3 regions of the Rhodococcus sp. 077-4 genome follow, and region 3 is predicted to be linked to each of the others. Evidence: predicted binding sites of a transcription regulator. Region 3 holds the regulator's gene; each other region holds the start of a gene.
What was found. Region 3 encodes LexA, which represses DNA repair genes until DNA is damaged. Its sites were predicted from a motif close to CGAACANNTGTTCG; they were not measured.
Positions count from the first base shown of each region.

Region 1: ACNEOT_RS11560 (DUF222 domain-containing protein) is a predicted target of LexA. The motif match lies at 2,675-2,688, and genes of this name have one in related genera.
Region 2: ACNEOT_RS00660 (DUF222 domain-containing protein) is a predicted target of LexA. The motif match lies at 2,574-2,587, and genes of this name have one in related genera.

Region 1 is NZ_JAJPWC010000002.1:499,634-504,782, forward strand. It holds gene ACNEOT_RS11555 (HAMP domain-containing protein) at 1-319, opposite strand, end outside; gene ACNEOT_RS11560 (DUF222 domain-containing protein) at 458-2,647, opposite strand; gene ACNEOT_RS11565 (winged helix-turn-helix transcriptional regulator) at 2,759-3,082, opposite strand; gene ACNEOT_RS11570 (SDR family oxidoreductase) at 3,149-3,907, shown strand; gene ACNEOT_RS11575 (DUF6764 family protein) at 3,935-4,489, opposite strand; gene ACNEOT_RS11580 (MerR family transcriptional regulator) at 5,134-5,149, opposite strand, start outside.
Region 2 is NZ_JAJPWC010000001.1:136,365-141,513, reverse strand. It holds gene ACNEOT_RS00670 (ATP-dependent DNA ligase) at 1-490, opposite strand, end outside; gene ACNEOT_RS00665 (SRPBCC family protein) at 549-977, shown strand; gene ACNEOT_RS00660 (DUF222 domain-containing protein) at 1,075-2,559, opposite strand; gene ACNEOT_RS00655 (hypothetical protein) at 2,670-2,807, opposite strand; gene ACNEOT_RS00650 (hypothetical protein) at 2,804-3,070, opposite strand; gene ACNEOT_RS00645 (TetR/AcrR family transcriptional regulator) at 3,139-3,732, shown strand; gene ACNEOT_RS00640 (hypothetical protein) at 3,742-4,146, opposite strand; gene ACNEOT_RS00635 (hypothetical protein) at 4,139-4,519, opposite strand; gene ACNEOT_RS00630 (MSMEG_0572/Sll0783 family nitrogen starvation response protein) at 4,759-5,149, shown strand, end outside.
Region 3 is NZ_JAJPWC010000002.1:1,013,236-1,018,384, reverse strand. It holds gene hrpA (ATP-dependent RNA helicase HrpA) at 1-1,171, shown strand, start outside; gene nrdR (transcriptional regulator NrdR) at 1,184-1,648, opposite strand; gene ACNEOT_RS14050 (hypothetical protein) at 1,749-2,132, opposite strand; gene lexA (transcriptional repressor LexA) at 2,511-3,194, shown strand; gene ACNEOT_RS14040 (acyl-CoA dehydrogenase family protein) at 3,270-4,412, opposite strand; gene ACNEOT_RS14035 (uracil-xanthine permease family protein) at 4,562-5,149, opposite strand, start outside.

The DNA.
Region 1 (5,149 bases), 510 kb from region 3:
AGGGCCCGGTGCCATTCGTCGACGTCACCAATGTGCCGTCGGTAGTCGCGAGGGCCACCTTCACCGCGGTCCCTTCGGTGTCTTCGGTGCCGAAGCCGAAGAGTGTGGCCGGAACGCCGGATGCGGCGCTCGCGATGAGGGCATCGCTGTTGCGTTCCACGCGGTCGACGATCTGCGAGCGGAGTGCCTGCTCTGCGACAAGATAGATCGCGAGAGCACTTACCGCGACAGCAAGGGCCGCCACACTCATCGTCAGCACTCGGATGCGTCCGTGCAACGACAATGCTCGGGGGCGAGCGGTCGCACGTGAATAGCTCATCGATCGAGTATGCCGGTCGATGAGCGGACACGATTCTGCAGGCCACGCAGACCCACGTCGAGATTCGGTGTACCTCAGCCTGGCGTGCGGGAACTTAAGGGGAAACCCGCACCGCACCGGGACCGCAGGACCGCTGGTTCAGAACGGCGGTGCTGTCGTGTCGTTTGTCTCGGGTTGTTCGGTGTCGGGTGGGTTGGGGTAGGCGATGATGCCGGATCGTCTCGGTTTTGTGGGGATGTGTGGTCTGAGGTCGTTGCCGAGGATAGGTACGGCTGTTCCGTTGGCGGGCAAAGTGATTCGAGTAGTTTTCGAGGTGGAGGTCCACAGTAGTGCGCCGCCGGGCAGCATGGTGGCTGTCCAGTAGCCGGCAGTTTTCACCGAGTGGTGGAACTCGCAGAGGCATTGGAGGTTGTTGATGGTGGTCCAGCCGCCGCCGAGTGGGTTGGTGTGGTCGAAGGCGATGATGTGGTCGAGTTGGCAGCGTGCGGCGGGGCGCTGGCAGCCGGGGAAGCGGCAGTGGTGGTCGCGCAGTCGGACTGCGGCGGTGGCGAGGGCGTCGGGTCGGTAGATCAGGGCGCGGTCGGTCAGTGGGTCGCGGGGTACTGATCGGGCGAGGGTGGGGTCGGCGGCGATGGCTGCTTCGAGGGCGGCAGTGAGGGATGCGTTGCCGAGGTAGATGCCGCTGGCAGTACAGCCTCTGCTGCTCGACAGTTTCTGTGCAGCGTGATTCGGTGCTGCAAGATCGAGGGCTGAGAGGTCGAGGGCAGAGCTGTGCCGTGTGCCCCGGCCGAGTGGGGTGTGGGTGCAGAACAGGGCTGCGGCGGAGGTCAACGACTGGGTGCGTCGTTGGTGTTCCTCCCCGCTGGGTTTTGCCGTCCCGTCGGTAGCTGGGGCGGGTTGCGGTGCTGCTCCGGCCGGGTTCGGCTCCGGTGGTGTTTTCTTTCGCGGTTCGGGCGGAGGAACAGACGCAGTGTGTGTTCCCCGCGCGGAGTCTGTTGCAGGTGCTGGTCCACTCGACGGTGTCGGCGATCCTGTACTTGATCGTTCGGGTTGTTTTGCAGCAAAGTGCGTTTGGCGTGGATCGGGCGCTCGGCTCGGAGCTGCTGGCGCACCGGATGCTCCTACCGGGCCTCGGGGTGATGCTGCATGCGGCGACGCTGAATTGGAGCCATGGCCGGGATCAGCTCCCCGGCCGGACACGGGCTTCACTGTCGTAGTCGCTGGTGCTGGTGCGGTGGTCGAATCGGTAGAAGTGCCGGTGTCTGCACGGGTTTCGGTCTCGTCTGTTGCCGAGTCGGTGTTCGATGCGGATTCTTCTGTCGCTGCTGGCTCCGGGGCCGCTGCCGAGTCCTGCTCCTGCTGTTCGTCTTTGGTGACCCGTTCCCACTCGCCGGTGTTCGGGTTCTGGACGGCGAGTCCGAGGGATTCGGCGAGGGTGACTGCTTCGGTGAGCAGGATCTGCCACTGACTGGTGCGGGCCAACTCCCGCGCCAACTCCGGATCGATGGTTCCGTGGCCGGCCAGATACGCCGGGTTCGCGAGTAGTCCGATGAGGGTGGCGATGTCGACGGTAATCATCGTCAGCGGCACCCGCCGATCCGGCAACACCGCACCCGCACCTGCACCCGCATCACTCTTCGGGCACGTGGCGCGCTGGCATCGGCACACCAGCCGTGATTCGCCGTGCATACGGGCCATGAACGCATCGCACAGCCGTTCCTTCCTCCCACGCGGGTCTTTCGGGCAGAGGGTGTCGGCCATCTCCTCCAACAACTGCCACGCGGCAGCGGCTTCGGGGGCGGTCAACTCGGCCCGGATACGGGCGAGTTCGCCGGCCGGGGTGTAGGTGATGGTCCGGAACTTCTTCGCGAACTCCCGCAATGCTGCTGCTTCTTCGGGTGCGACGCGAACCAGAATGTCCCAGATCGCGTTCTCCAACGGCCCGGGCGAGTTCTGGCGGGCGGCGTCGACGACCTCGGCTTTGACGCGGGTGACGAGGTCGTCGGAGAGATTGTCGAGGATCCGGCAGGCGGTGCGTATCCGGGCGAGGTCGATCTCACCGGCGGAGAATGCTGCCCGGAGCAGTGGGAGTCGGGTGTGTAAGGCGACGGCGATCGAGACGTACGATTCGGCAACCGTCGCCGAGCACCCCAACGCGAGTGCCATTTCGGTGCGACCGTAGCGGCTGTAGTGCTTGTGCTTGATATCGCGGGTGATCCAGGTGCGGTGAACGTCGTAGCAGGCAGAAATCTTGCGTGCTGCATGCCGGTTCTCGTCTCGCGCGGCAGCGGTCAACGCCGCCAGTGACACTGCTGGTGCTGGACTCATTCTCCACCCCCCGGTGAACCCCGATACCGAACATGCGTTCGAACTGAAAAAAGAGTATCTCGACCCACCGACAGAAACAGGGAAGCAAGTCGAGAAGCTCGGATCAGCTGGTCAGGGACGGTGGTCGGCCGGTTTGTTGCCTTCGTTCCATCGTTGGGCCCATTGCCAGAGTGGTTCGAGAGCCGGCCCCAGCTCGTCGCCGAGTTCGGTCAGGCGATAGGACCCGTCGGCGTCCTTGATCAGCACGCGCGCGTCGATGAGGGTGCGCAGTCGGGTGGCGAGCACGCTGGACGAGATGTCGTCGGTGCGTCGCCTGAGTTCGAGGAAGCCCAGCGGGCCGCTCCGTAATTCCCAGAGGATGCGCATGTTCCATCGCTGTCCCAGGAGGTCGAGGACAGCCATCATCGATCGGCGGGGTGCGTTTGCCATTTCCATCGCGATTGATCATAGTGGTTCGAAAATCGAAGCAGTTCGAAAATCGAAGCAGATGGGGGATGCCGAATGATTCGTCGCGCAGAAGAGAAGTCGGTGTTGATCACCGGCGCATCACGTGGGATCGGAGCGGAGACCGCCGTGCAGCTCGGTGCGGAAGGTGCGGCCGTTGCGGTGAACTACCGCGAGAAGAAGCGTCGAGCCGACGCCGTGGTGCGCACGATCGGGGAGGCCGGTGGCCATGCGCTCGCCGTCGGTGCCGACGTGACCGACCTCGAAGCAGTCGATGCGATGCTGAGCACCGTCGTTGCCGCGTTCGGCACACTCGACGTGCTGGTACTCAACGCCTCCGGTGGACTCGAGCTCGGTGCCGATCCCGGCTACGCGATGAGCATCAACCGCGACGCGCAGGTGGTATTGGCTCGGGCGGCCGCCGACCGCATGAAGCCAGGCTCACGCATCGTTTTTCTCACCAGCCATCAAGCTCATTTTCACGGTAGGAAGCCGGTCCCCGTCGAGTACGAGCCCATTGCCGCGAGCAAGCGAGCGGGGGAGGACGCCCTCCGTGAGATGATTCCCGAATTGAATTCTCGGGGTATCGAATTGGTCGTGGTGTCCGGCGACATGATCGAGGGCACCATCGTGGTCACCCTGCTCGAACGTCGGAATCCTGATGCCGTGGCCGCGCGCACCGCGCAGGGTGCGCTCCCGACCGTTGCCGAGTTCGCGTCGGCCGTGGTGGCAGCCACCGTTGCGCCGGTCGAGGAGTCCGGTCGGACCGTGTATATCGGTGGAGCCGACTACCTCGACGAGTTCGCGTCGGGGTAGTCGGCTCCGTTCGGCCGAATGAGGGAATCAGCTACCGAGGACGCAGAACTGACCGCTCGTGAGGTTCAGTGCCAGAGACAGGGGGCCGACGCAATCGACCCCTCGGCCCTCTGACGTAGCGCCGGATCCCCATCCGGCGACGGCGAGAGTCGTCTGTCCGGCGTCGGCCCAGGAATGCGCGATGCCTCCGCCGAGTGCGAGTGCGTACGCGGTGCCCGCATTCTTACTCGCTCCGAGTGCAACGCCGTATCCGTTGGCGTAGGTGGTCGTTGCGCCGGGGCCGTCGTTGACGCTGACGGCGGTGCCGCTGTCGGCAGCACCCGCGGTCGCCCTGCCGGTGCCGTTCGAGGTGGCTCCGCAGCTCGCGGTGCCGTCGACCTGGATGTCGTTGGCCGAGGGCGGAGAGACACAGTTGACGGGGGCCGCCGACGCGGTGGCGGTACCCGCGAGGGCTGCGACCGTCAATCCCGAGCCGATGGCGAATATTGCTGCGGTACGGGCAATTCGACTACCGAACCGACTCGACGTGCGCGCGGAGGAGGAGTTGAGGGAAGAGCGACGGGGCAGGGAAACAGAGAACAACAGAAAGCTCCTTCACGAGCGAAACGGGTCGGTGCGGCACACGGTACCCCGCCCCGGGAGTCCATGGCAGCAAGTAGGTGCTGATTGTGTAACGGTGCCGTTGACGTCCGGGGATGAAACGTCGTAGAAGTCCGGTTTCCCGCACCCTCGCCGCAGCGGTCGTGGTAGACAGAGGCGCATTCGGAATGCTGTCCTGCTCAACCTTCGATGCTTCGAGTTCAATTGCGACAGTGCACAACTCGTGCTCCGCTCCCGGGTTGGCACCCGCGCCCGATGCGGCCGGGACCGCGGCTCGTCGGCAAGCTCCTGCACCCGTGGAGCCCGGAGAAATCGTTACCGGGCAGCTGTCGATCGTCACCGCCGGCACGATCGTCTCCGAGTGTCGATCGCGTCCGCGTCGAACACCGGCGACCTCATCGGGGCGCAATCGGCCCGGTCGAGCAGACAGGGCAAGTTCGACAGTGCGGTGTCACAGAAGTTCTACCCGTCGGACCGGGTCGACTTGTCGACGCTCACAACACGTTTCACCGCTCAGGCAAAAGGCGCACCGGCCGATCGTATCGGTGTGCACTCGCTGACCACTCGCCGTCATCACTGGGGATGTCTACGCCTCCGTCGACGGTCGAGGACCTGACTTCGAAAACTCACGGACCGGTGGCT
Region 2 (5,149 bases), on a different contig from region 3:
ATGCCGTCATGCCGATGTCGCCGATCAGATCCCGTATTTCGCAGGCTACTTCGGCGCATCGAGCCAGATCCACGTCGTCACCGGGGTCGAGGTCGAAGACCATGCGGGTGGCGGGTCCTGGCTCGGTACCGTCGAACCGCCACTGCGGCACATGCGCTTCGATGGCGGCTTGTTGGCCGAGCCACGCCAGATCGGCTGCGGTGGACAGCAGTGGGTAGGTCACGACGCGGTCGGAGTGCTGCATCGATCGGCGGTCGAGCCAGTCGGGCGCAGACGCGGCGAGGTTCTTCTCGAAGAACGAGGACTGGTCGACGCCGTTCGGCCAGCGCTTACGCGTCACAGCGCGGCCGAGAAGGTGGGGCAGCATTGCCGGCGCGATGGTGGTGTAGTACTCGATGATCTTGCTCTTGGTGGTGCCGGTTTCGGGGAACAGCACTTTGTCGAGGTTGGTGACGGAGACCTTTCGACCTTCGATCTCGAGCGTGGCCATCGTCTCAGGTTAGTGGTCGCCGTCAGAACCTGCGGGGAAGTTGTGACAGGCTCGATCCATGGCGACGATCAGTGTCTCGGTGCAGATGCCCGAAAATCCGCAGGGCGCGTGGGACAAGGCTTCCGCGCTGGATCGGTTCGACGAGTGGATGACCATCCACGGCGGCTGGTGCAGTCCGCCGCCGAAGAAGATCGGCAAGGGCACCGAGGTCGAGTCGTTGGTGAAGGTGAAGGGCTTCAAGAACACCATCAATTGGAAGTTCACCGAGTACGACGAGCCGAAGCTCATCGAGATGTCCGGCCGCGGCAAGGGTGGCATCAAGATTTCGCTGACCATCCATGTGCGTGAGGCCGAGGGTGGGTCCGAGCTGACACTCGACGCGAAATTCGGTGGGGGTGTGCTCTTCGGTCCGGTGGGCTCGGTGGTGGCGCGGGCCCTCGATACCGACGTGAAGAAGTCCGTAGCGAATCTGGCGGCCTTGCGTTGACGGATCCGTGCTGAAGTAGCTGCACGACAACCTCTTCCAGCCCCGCACCGTAGTTTCGGTGCGGGGCTGATGTCGTCTGCGCATTGTGTGATCGCGCTCAGGCGATGTGGGGGCCGGCTCGGGCGTGGGATGGTCGGGGTTGTCGATAGGGATCCACTGTTGCCGGGGGTACGAACCAGGGGTGGTTGTCGGTGCCGATGAACACTTCCCAGTCACTGTGGTGAAGGAGTCGGTGGTGGAATCGGCAGAGTAGGACGAGGTTGTTCATGTCGGTGGGGCCGCCGTCGGCCCAGTGCCAAATATGGTGCGCCTCTGTCCAGGATGCGGGTTTGCCGCAGCCGGGGAATGCGCAGGTGTGATCTCTCGCGATGAGGGCTCTGCGTTGTTTGGCGGTGACAGTGCGGGCGGTGCGGGCGAGGTTGATCGGGGAGCCGTTCTCGTCCATGACGATGGCCGTGAGGACACAGTCGCACGCCAACTGCCGAGAGGTGTTGCGAGACAGTGGCCCCATCCAGGGAAGCCAGCCCACGGTGGTGCCGTCACCGAACAGATCCCTGTACGCGCCACGATCGGCTGCGGCACCGCCGTCACCGTCACCGTCACCGTCACCGTCACCGTCATTGTCGGCGCCCGGCTCCGAAGCATCCGATTCGGCAGGGGTTCTCGAGCTGTCGGAGACGGAAAGTCCATCCGCATCGTCGGCCCCGTCGGGGTGGATCGGGTTGTCGGTGTTGATGTCGACCGCGTCCGCGCTGGTGTCGGATTCGGCTGCAGTGCGGGTGTTCTCGTCGTCCGCGATATCGGCGCTGTCGGCGCTGTCGCGGAGGTCGGTGAGGTCACGCAGGGTGATGTGCAGGTTCACATGCGGTCGTTCACCGCCTTCGATGGGTCGATCACTCGATGCGAGGTACTGGTCGAGGATGTGCTCGAGGGCGTCGGCGCGGCGTTTGGCGGGGGATCGTTCGTCGGGGGTGCCGTCGGCCGCTGGTTGGTGTTCGGTCAGTGGTGAGAGTGCGGTGAGGAGTTTTTCTCCGGTGACGGCGTCGAAGCCACCTTTCATGATCAGTCGCCCGTTCAGGGTTTTCGAGGCGAAGAGTTCGTTGCGGTCGGTGTCTTCGGCGGGTGGCTTCTTGCTGCCGTAGGTGTCGTGCAGGCGGGTGATCGCCGCGCGGAGCCGGCCGGTCTGGGCTCCCGGCCCGATCGCTGCTTTCACCAAGGCAGCACGTGCGATGTCTTGTCCTGCTTGCGGGAGGTTCTTCGGGGGTGTTTCGGCGAAGGTGAGGATCAGGGCAGCGTGGTCGACGGACATGACGCCGGTGTTGACGGCGTCGGCGATGTCGGGAAAGTCCTTCAGTCCGCGGGCGAGGGCGACGATCTTGGTGGCTTTGCTGGGGCTGAGCAGGGTGGTGGAGGTGAGCCAGCCGGCTGGTCCGGGGAAGCCGAGCTTCTCTCGGCTGACGCGGGTGTCGATCTCGGCGACGAGAGCAATTCTCCGAGCTTCGAGCAGTTGGATCTGGTGGGAGACCGCGGCGGCGTCGGCGAGGAGTTCGCTTTCGCTCAGTTGCCAGATCGCTGCGGTCATGGGACCAAGTGTATCGAACATGAGTTCGACTGGCAACCATGATTGAATCGAAAACTATTGCACTGCTTGCTTATTCGCGCATCGAACTTGTCGGCGGGCTGTGGTAGTAGCTATCGCACCCTTTTCCAGATGACGATCGCCGCCGCGATTCCGATCACGAGCAACGCGGCGACTATCCCGACTTTCCATACGAAGTCGACAAACAGGTGGTGCACAAGCTCGTCCCCATCGGCGTCCGGCGTTGTCACGAACGGTCTCCGTCTTGATTGAGGCGCTTTGCGGCCGACCTGGCAGCACGTGCGGTCCACGATCCTCGGGCGGAGGGCTGGGAGCGTCGCGTATACAGATCCGCCGCACGCACGGCCATCGGCCCGAGTTGCCGTTTGGTCGCATTCCATTTCCCGCGGCGTTTGAGATGTACGGCGATAGCGAAAAGTGCGACGGCGACGACGGTCACGATCGCGGCGATGATCGCGAAGCGGATGAGTAGCAGTGTCAGAACGGTTTCCATGAACGACCTCCTTTAGAAGCATGAGCGTGCTAAATAAGAAAGTAGCACGAACCTGCTATAAAAGAACAGTGCCGAAAGTTGTAGATCCCGTCGAGAGGCGTCAGAGAATCTTCGAGGCCGTCTTCGATGTCGTCGTCGAATCCGGAATCGGGCAGGTCACTCTGCGTGCGGTAGCCGATGCGGCGGGATTGGCCATCGGATCGGTTCGTCATTACTTTTCATCGCGTGACGAATTGGTCGGTGCCGCCTCCGACGAGGTGATCGATCGCATCACCGCGCGCATCGCGGCGCACCGAGATCGGTTGGACGGCAGCAAGGATCGTCTGGGCATCGCCGAGGACATGCTGTGTGAGCTGCTTCCGCTGACCGAACGCACATCCCGCGAGGTTCTCGTGTGGCTCGAGATCGTCACATCAGGGCGTACCGATCCCGTACTGAAAGCCTCGGCCGACCGGCTCTTCACGGGGACGCGGTCCCTGGCGGCGGTGATCGTCACGCATGCCGAACTGGCGTCGAAAGCGGAGTCGGCACTCGAAACCGAAAGGTTGGCGGCGATGATCGACGGACTCGCGCTCAGAGCCTGTCTGCATCCCGATAAGCTGCCGCCGGCACTGGCGCGAAGCGTGGTGCGTCGTCACCTGCGCCAACTGCGTGAGGCTTAGTGCAGATTCCTACTGCTGTCGAGTCTTTCGCAACCACCACAGTCCCGCGATGGGGAGGATCACCGGAATGAAGACGTATCCGGATCCGAAGTGCGACCACACCGTCGGCTCGGGGAAGTCCTGTGGCTGGATGTAGCTGAGGGTGCCGATGCCGATCACGCCGACGAGTTCGATGATGCAGGACACCGTCACCACGCGTCGGGATGCTTCCGTTGCTCGGGCCAGTCCGACCGTAGCGACGATGTACACGACGGCGGCGAAGGCAGACAACAGGAATGCCATCGGCGCGTTGTCGAACCGCGTCGTGAGTTGAACGATCGAGCGCGAGGTCGCGGCGACGGCGAACACGGCGTAGACCGCGATGAGGAAGCGCCCGAATCCGGTGCGTGTCGCTTGCTGGAGGTTGTCAGGCATATCCGGCCCAAATCTGGCTCAGGCGCAGCACCATGGCTGCGAGGGTGAGGACGGCAACGAGCAGTACGGCTGTGCCGCCGCGGGAGCGGTCGCCCAGAGACCACCACGTCCCGAGTGGGAGCAGGAACAGCAGTCCGACGAGGTAAGACCCGAACGTCAGGCGGTGTATCTCGCGATCCGAGGTGAACATCATGACGAACCCGATGACGGCCTGCAGCGCGACGACGGCCTCGGTGGCGGCAATGGTCCAGAACAGCGCGCGATCGGGCCTGTTCTTCAGCAGGACGGGTCGGTTCGTGGCGAGCTTCACGAGTACCCAGATGCCCACAACCAGGGACAACGCGTACAACAAGCCGGTGACGGCGCCGATCATCGAGTTCCTCGTCAGGTTCGGGTGGACGGTGGATCGAACTCCACACTATCCGCGTAACACCACGTCAACACTGTGAGGCCCTCGAAACCCAGCGTTGTTCCGGGTGTGACCAATCGGAAATCGATGAGGCCTGTACTTGTCCCATGGCCGCAGAGGATCTGTTCTCTCGCCGGACATGACTCAGGTGGCCACAGGCGTCCACCACATCCAGCCAGCTCTGTGAACTTCAGGAGACCCACGTGTCAGACCTCGATCAGGCCATCGCCGAGAACATCAAGAAGTCCCTCGAAGAGATTCCGCACCCGTCACTTCCCAAGGGCAGCAACATCTACGGCTCCACCAAGATCTTCCCCGACTACAAGGCCGAGAACGGCGAGAGCTACTTCACGCTGGTGCACGGCATCGCGCACGAATCGTCCGTGTCGTTCGTGGCGGTACTGCAGGCGACGCGTGCCCTGCGCAAGGGCTTCGAGTCGGCCATGTACTTCTACGGCCCAGGCGCGATCAATTGCCTTGCCACTCGCGGTTTCCCGACCACCGGGGACTCCGGATTCCCGGGCGAGCAGAACATCAACGACTCGCTCGCGACGTTCATCGCCGAGGGCGGCACGGTGTTCTGCTGCCGCTTCG
Region 3 (5,149 bases):
GCTGCCGAAAGCGTTGCGTCGCCACGTCGTTCCGGCCCCCGACTTCGCGGCCGCCGCACTGGCGGTGATGAAGCCGCGTGCGGAAACTCTGGTCACGGCTTTGGCACGCGAACTCTCCCGGGCTGCGCAATGCCACATCACGGCCAAGGATTTCGACACCGCGGCGCTGCCCGAGCATCTGAAGATGACGTTCGCGGCGCTCGACCCGTCGGGAAAGGTGTTGGGCAGCAACAAGGATCTGACTGCTCTTCGCACGGGCCTGTCCGGCGAGGTCGGCCGTCAGGTCGCGAACGCGGTCGGCGATGCGGAGCGCGCACCATCGCTGGCCTGGACCTCGGGCACATTGGGTCGGTTGGAATCGACGGTCACCAGAGAGGTCGGTGGACAGAAGGTCACCGGCTACCCGGCATTGGTACCCGAGGGACCGGGCGTAGCGGTGCGAGTTCTCAGCACGCCCGCCCAGCAACGAGCTGCGATGCGTTCGGGAACCAGAGCACTGTTGCTGTCGACGGCTCCGAAGGGAACCAAAGCCCTGCTGGCCGGCCTACCGACGGCGGAACGTCTTGCGCTGAGCCAGAATCCGTACGGCGGAGTCGATGCACTGCTCGAGGAATGCCGGGTTCTGGCGGTCGAGGAGGCAATGGATGCGCACGGTGGGCCGGTTCGCGATCCGGAGGCTTTCGACAAGCTCAGGACCGAGGTCAACGCCGAGGTTCCTCGACGGACCGCCGCGGTGCTCGCCCTGGTTCGCCCGGTACTGACCGCTGCGCTGGCGTTGTCTGCGCAACTTCAAGCCTCCTCCGGGGAGCCGGCCGACGATGTTCGAGAACAGCTCGACGGGTTGATCTTTCGCGGGTTCGTCACCGAGTTCGGTTCTCGCCGGTTGGCGGACCTTCCGCGGTATCTCGCTGCGGCAACCAAACGGCTCGCGACGCTGCCGAGCAGTGCGGGCCGCGACGCCGCGGCGATGGACGTACTCGATCGCGTCTACGCCTCGTACGGGCGGCTGTTGGATTCGCTCCCGGAGAGCAGAAAGAACAGTTCCGGGGTGCAGGAACTGTTCTGGATGATCGAGGAGTTGCGAGTCGGACTGTTCGCCCAAGGGATTCGCACGGCGTATCCGGTCTCGGAGAAGCGCATCGAGAAAGCGATCTCGGATCAGTCTCGTTGACCCGTGCTGCCGTCAGTCGACGTCGGCGGACTCTCGATGCTTGCGAAGTTCGTGGATTTCCTTCTCGAAGTCCTCGGCCGAGCTGAACGAGCGATAGACGGAGGCGAAGCGCAGGTAGGCCACCTCGTCGAGATCGCGAAGGGGCCCGAGAATCGCCAAACCCACCTCGTTGCTGGGGATCTCTGCGGAACCGGCGGCGCGAATGGTGTCTTCGACCTGTTGAGCCAAGAGGTTCAAAGCGTCGTTGTCGACATCTCTGCCCTGGCAGGCGCGTCGAACACCCTTGACGACCTTGTCGCGGCTGAACGGCTCGGTCACGCCGCTACGCTTCACGACGGCCAGCACTGCAGCCTCGACGGTGGTGAATCGACGACCGCACTCCGGGCAGGAGCGACGACGCCGTATTGCCTGCCCCTCGTCCATCTCACGCGAGTCGACCACGCGTGAGTCGGGATGCCTGCAGAACGGGCAATGCATGAGGAAGCCTCCGTCGTATCCAACGCTCCGACGACGAGCACGCGCATCGGGGCAGTCAGTCGAGGATACTCAGTCTTCCCGGACGCGAGGGGGCCGGTGGTCATCTGCCGGGCGCATACTCGACGACTGCTCCGTCGTGTACTTCGACCACACCGGCCGGCTGCGCGCCCGACTCGGCTGCAGTGGCCCGCAGGTTCGCGATGCCGATCAGTCCCCCTGCGACGACCAGGACCGCCAACATCGACAGCACCAGCGATCGCATGCGAACCGGCTGACCCGCGAAGTGCGCAGAAGTCCGGTCGAACTCGAGATCGGCCTGCTCACGATCGGTGACATCCGTCCACGACGGGTCCAGGACGGGCAGGCACGGGCCGGACGGCGCGGCGACGCCGTGCACCGCCGGACGCGCCCGGCGGCGGCGCTCGACGACGGTGGACCGTGAACGGACGGCGGTGGCGGTGGGGCGATCGGTGATGATGGTCATCGGAACCTCGTCTTCACTCGTTGGATCGATTGTTCGATCAGGCGTTCGATGGACGCTTGTTCGAAGTTCTATCACGAGCCTCCGACAAAGTCTGTAGAAAACGCGACACGAGTCGAACAGATGTTTGATTCAACAGCTGATACACGCTAGATTCGTGTCAGAAACCACACGCCACACGAGTCGACACCATCAACTCCAGTCCGCGCAGACCGACCACGCAGACCGGATCCAGAACTTCAGCAGGAGGCCGACAGCATGAAGGACGAGACCTCGACGAGGTCGACCACGCGAACCACGGGTCCCAAGACGACCGGCGCCAAGGCCACCGCTACCAAGGCCGCCGCAGGAAAGCCGGCCGCAGAGCCGACATCCAAGGCCATGGAGGTCGGAACCGATATCAGTGCGGGTCTGACCGAGCGGCAGCGCAAGGTGCTCGAGGTCATTCGCGCCTCGGTCACCGAGCGCGGCTACCCGCCGAGCATTCGTGAGATCGGCGATGCGGTCGGTCTGACGTCGACCTCGTCGGTTGCTCATCAACTTCGCACCCTCGAACGCAAGGGGTTCCTGCGCCGGGACGCCAACCGCCCCCGCGCCGTCGACGTGCGTGGGCTGGACGAGGTGCAGGCCGATCAGGCTGCCGCCGCCGTAGACGGTTCCGCGGCGTCCGACGAACAGGATCGCCTGCCGACCCCGACGTTCGTGCCCGTTCTGGGACGTATCGCCGCAGGCGGTCCCATTCTTGCCGAAGAGGCCGTCGAGGACGTGTTCCCGCTCCCACGCGAATTGGTGGGGCAGGGTTCGCTCTTCCTGCTCAAGGTCGTCGGCGAGTCGATGATCGAGGCGGCCATCTGCGACGGCGACTGGGTGGTGGTTCGCCAGCAGTCCGTGGCCGACAACGGCGACATCGTGGCTGCGATGATCGACGGCGAGGCCACCGTCAAGACGTTCAAGCGGTCCAAGGGTGAAGTGTGGCTGCTGCCGCACAATCCCCTGTTCGAGCCGATTCCAGGCAACAACGCCGCAATCCTCGGCAAAGTCGTCACCGTGATGCGCAAGCTGTAGGGATCGTCACCGTAGTGACACGAGAAGGGCCGCAGCACATGTGCTGCGGCCCTTCGCGTGCATCGGATCAGCGGATCACAGATTCAATCCGCGGCCGATGATCTCCTTCATGATCTCGGTGGTCCCGCCGTAGATGGTTTGGACGCGAGAGTCCATGTAGGCCTTGGCGATCGGGTATTCCTTCATGTAGCCGTAACCGCCGTGCAGCTGCAGGCACCGGTCGATCAGCTTGACCTGATTCTCGGTGGTCCACCACTTCGCCATCGCGGCTTCCTGGACGGACAACGTCCCTGCATTGAGCAGTTCGATGAACTTGTCCACCATGATGCGGGTGGCGGTGGTCTCGGTTGCCAACTCCGCCAACACGAATCGGGTGTTCTGGAACTTGCCGATCGACTTTCCGAAAGCCTTGCGATCGCGGCAGTACTGAATCGTCATCTCCAGCGCCGACTCCATCGCGGCTGCCGCGACGACGGCGATCGACAGGCGTTCCTGGGGCAGATTCTGCATGAGGTAGATGAACCCCATGCCTTCTTCGCCGAGGAGGTTGGCGGCGGGCACGCGAACGTCGGTGAAGCTGAGTTCGGCGGTGTCCTGTGCCTTCATGCCGATCTTGTCGAGGTTGCGACCGCGTTCGAATCCGGGCATGTCGCGTTCGACGACCAGCAGGCTGAAGCCCTGTGCGCCCTTCTCCGGGTCGGTGCAGGCCACGACAATGATCAGATCTGCGTTGATTCCGTTGGTGATGAAGGTCTTCGAGCCGTTGAGCACCCAGTCGTCGCCGTCGCGGACGGCCTTGGTCTTGATGCCCTGCAGGTCGCTGCCCGTGCCGGGTTCGGTCATGGCGATTGCGGTGATCAGCTCACCGGAACAGAATCCGGGCAGCCAGCGCTGCTTCTGCTCGTCGTTCGCCAGCTCGATCAGATACGGCGCGACGACGTCGTTGTGCAGTGTGAAGCCGATGCCGCTGTACCCACCGCGGGTGGTTTCCTCGGTGACGATGGCGTTGTAGCGGAAGTCCTTGACTCCGCCGCCGCCGAACTCCTCGGGTGCTGCCGTTCCGAGGAAGCCCTGCTTACCGGCCTCGACCCAGACGCCGCGGTCGACGATGTTCTGCTCTTCCCACTTGGCGTGGTTCGGTGCTACGTGCTGGTCGAGAAATTTCCGGTACGACTCCCGGAACAGCTCGTGCTCGGGCTCGAAAAGTGTGCGTTCCACGAATGTCTCCTTGCTCGGTGCATACCGACGTCGACCAGGTGAAACTCCAAGCGGATCACGGTCGTCGGCACGACTGACGTCACGTAGGCAACACTACGTCCGCGGTGTCGAGCCGGTCGATGACCAAAACGCGCGCGATCCGTGACCCACTAGCGGCCCCGGTTGCCCGCAGTTCTCGCGAGCGCCGAGACGATCGGGTAGCCGAGGAGAATTCCGACGGAGCCCCAGGCGATACCGCCGAGTTCGACCGATCCGATCGACAACGTCAAATCCCCGATCCCGGCGACGAGCGCCGCAGCGACCACGGTGAGGTTGACCGGATCGGTGAAGTCGACCTTCGCATCGGTCCAGATGCGCACGCCGAGCAGTCCGATGAGCCCGTACAGAACGAGAGTCGCTCCCCCGATGACGCCGTCGGGAACCGTGAAGATGAGGGCACCGAACTTGGGCGAGAACGCGAGCACAATCGCGGTGATCGACGCGACCCAGTACGCGGCGGTCGAGTAGACACGCGTGGCTGCCATGACGCCGATGTTCTCCGCGTAGGTGGTGGTTCCGGAGCCACCACCGGCTCCGGCCAGTGTGGTCGCCAACCCGTCGGCGATCAGAGCGTCCCCGGCCACGTCATCCAAGTTCTTCCCGGTCATCGCGGCGACGGCCTTGACGTGCCCCACGTTCTCGGCGACGAGGACGATCACCACCGGCAGCGCCACCAGGATCACCGACAGCTCGAAGGA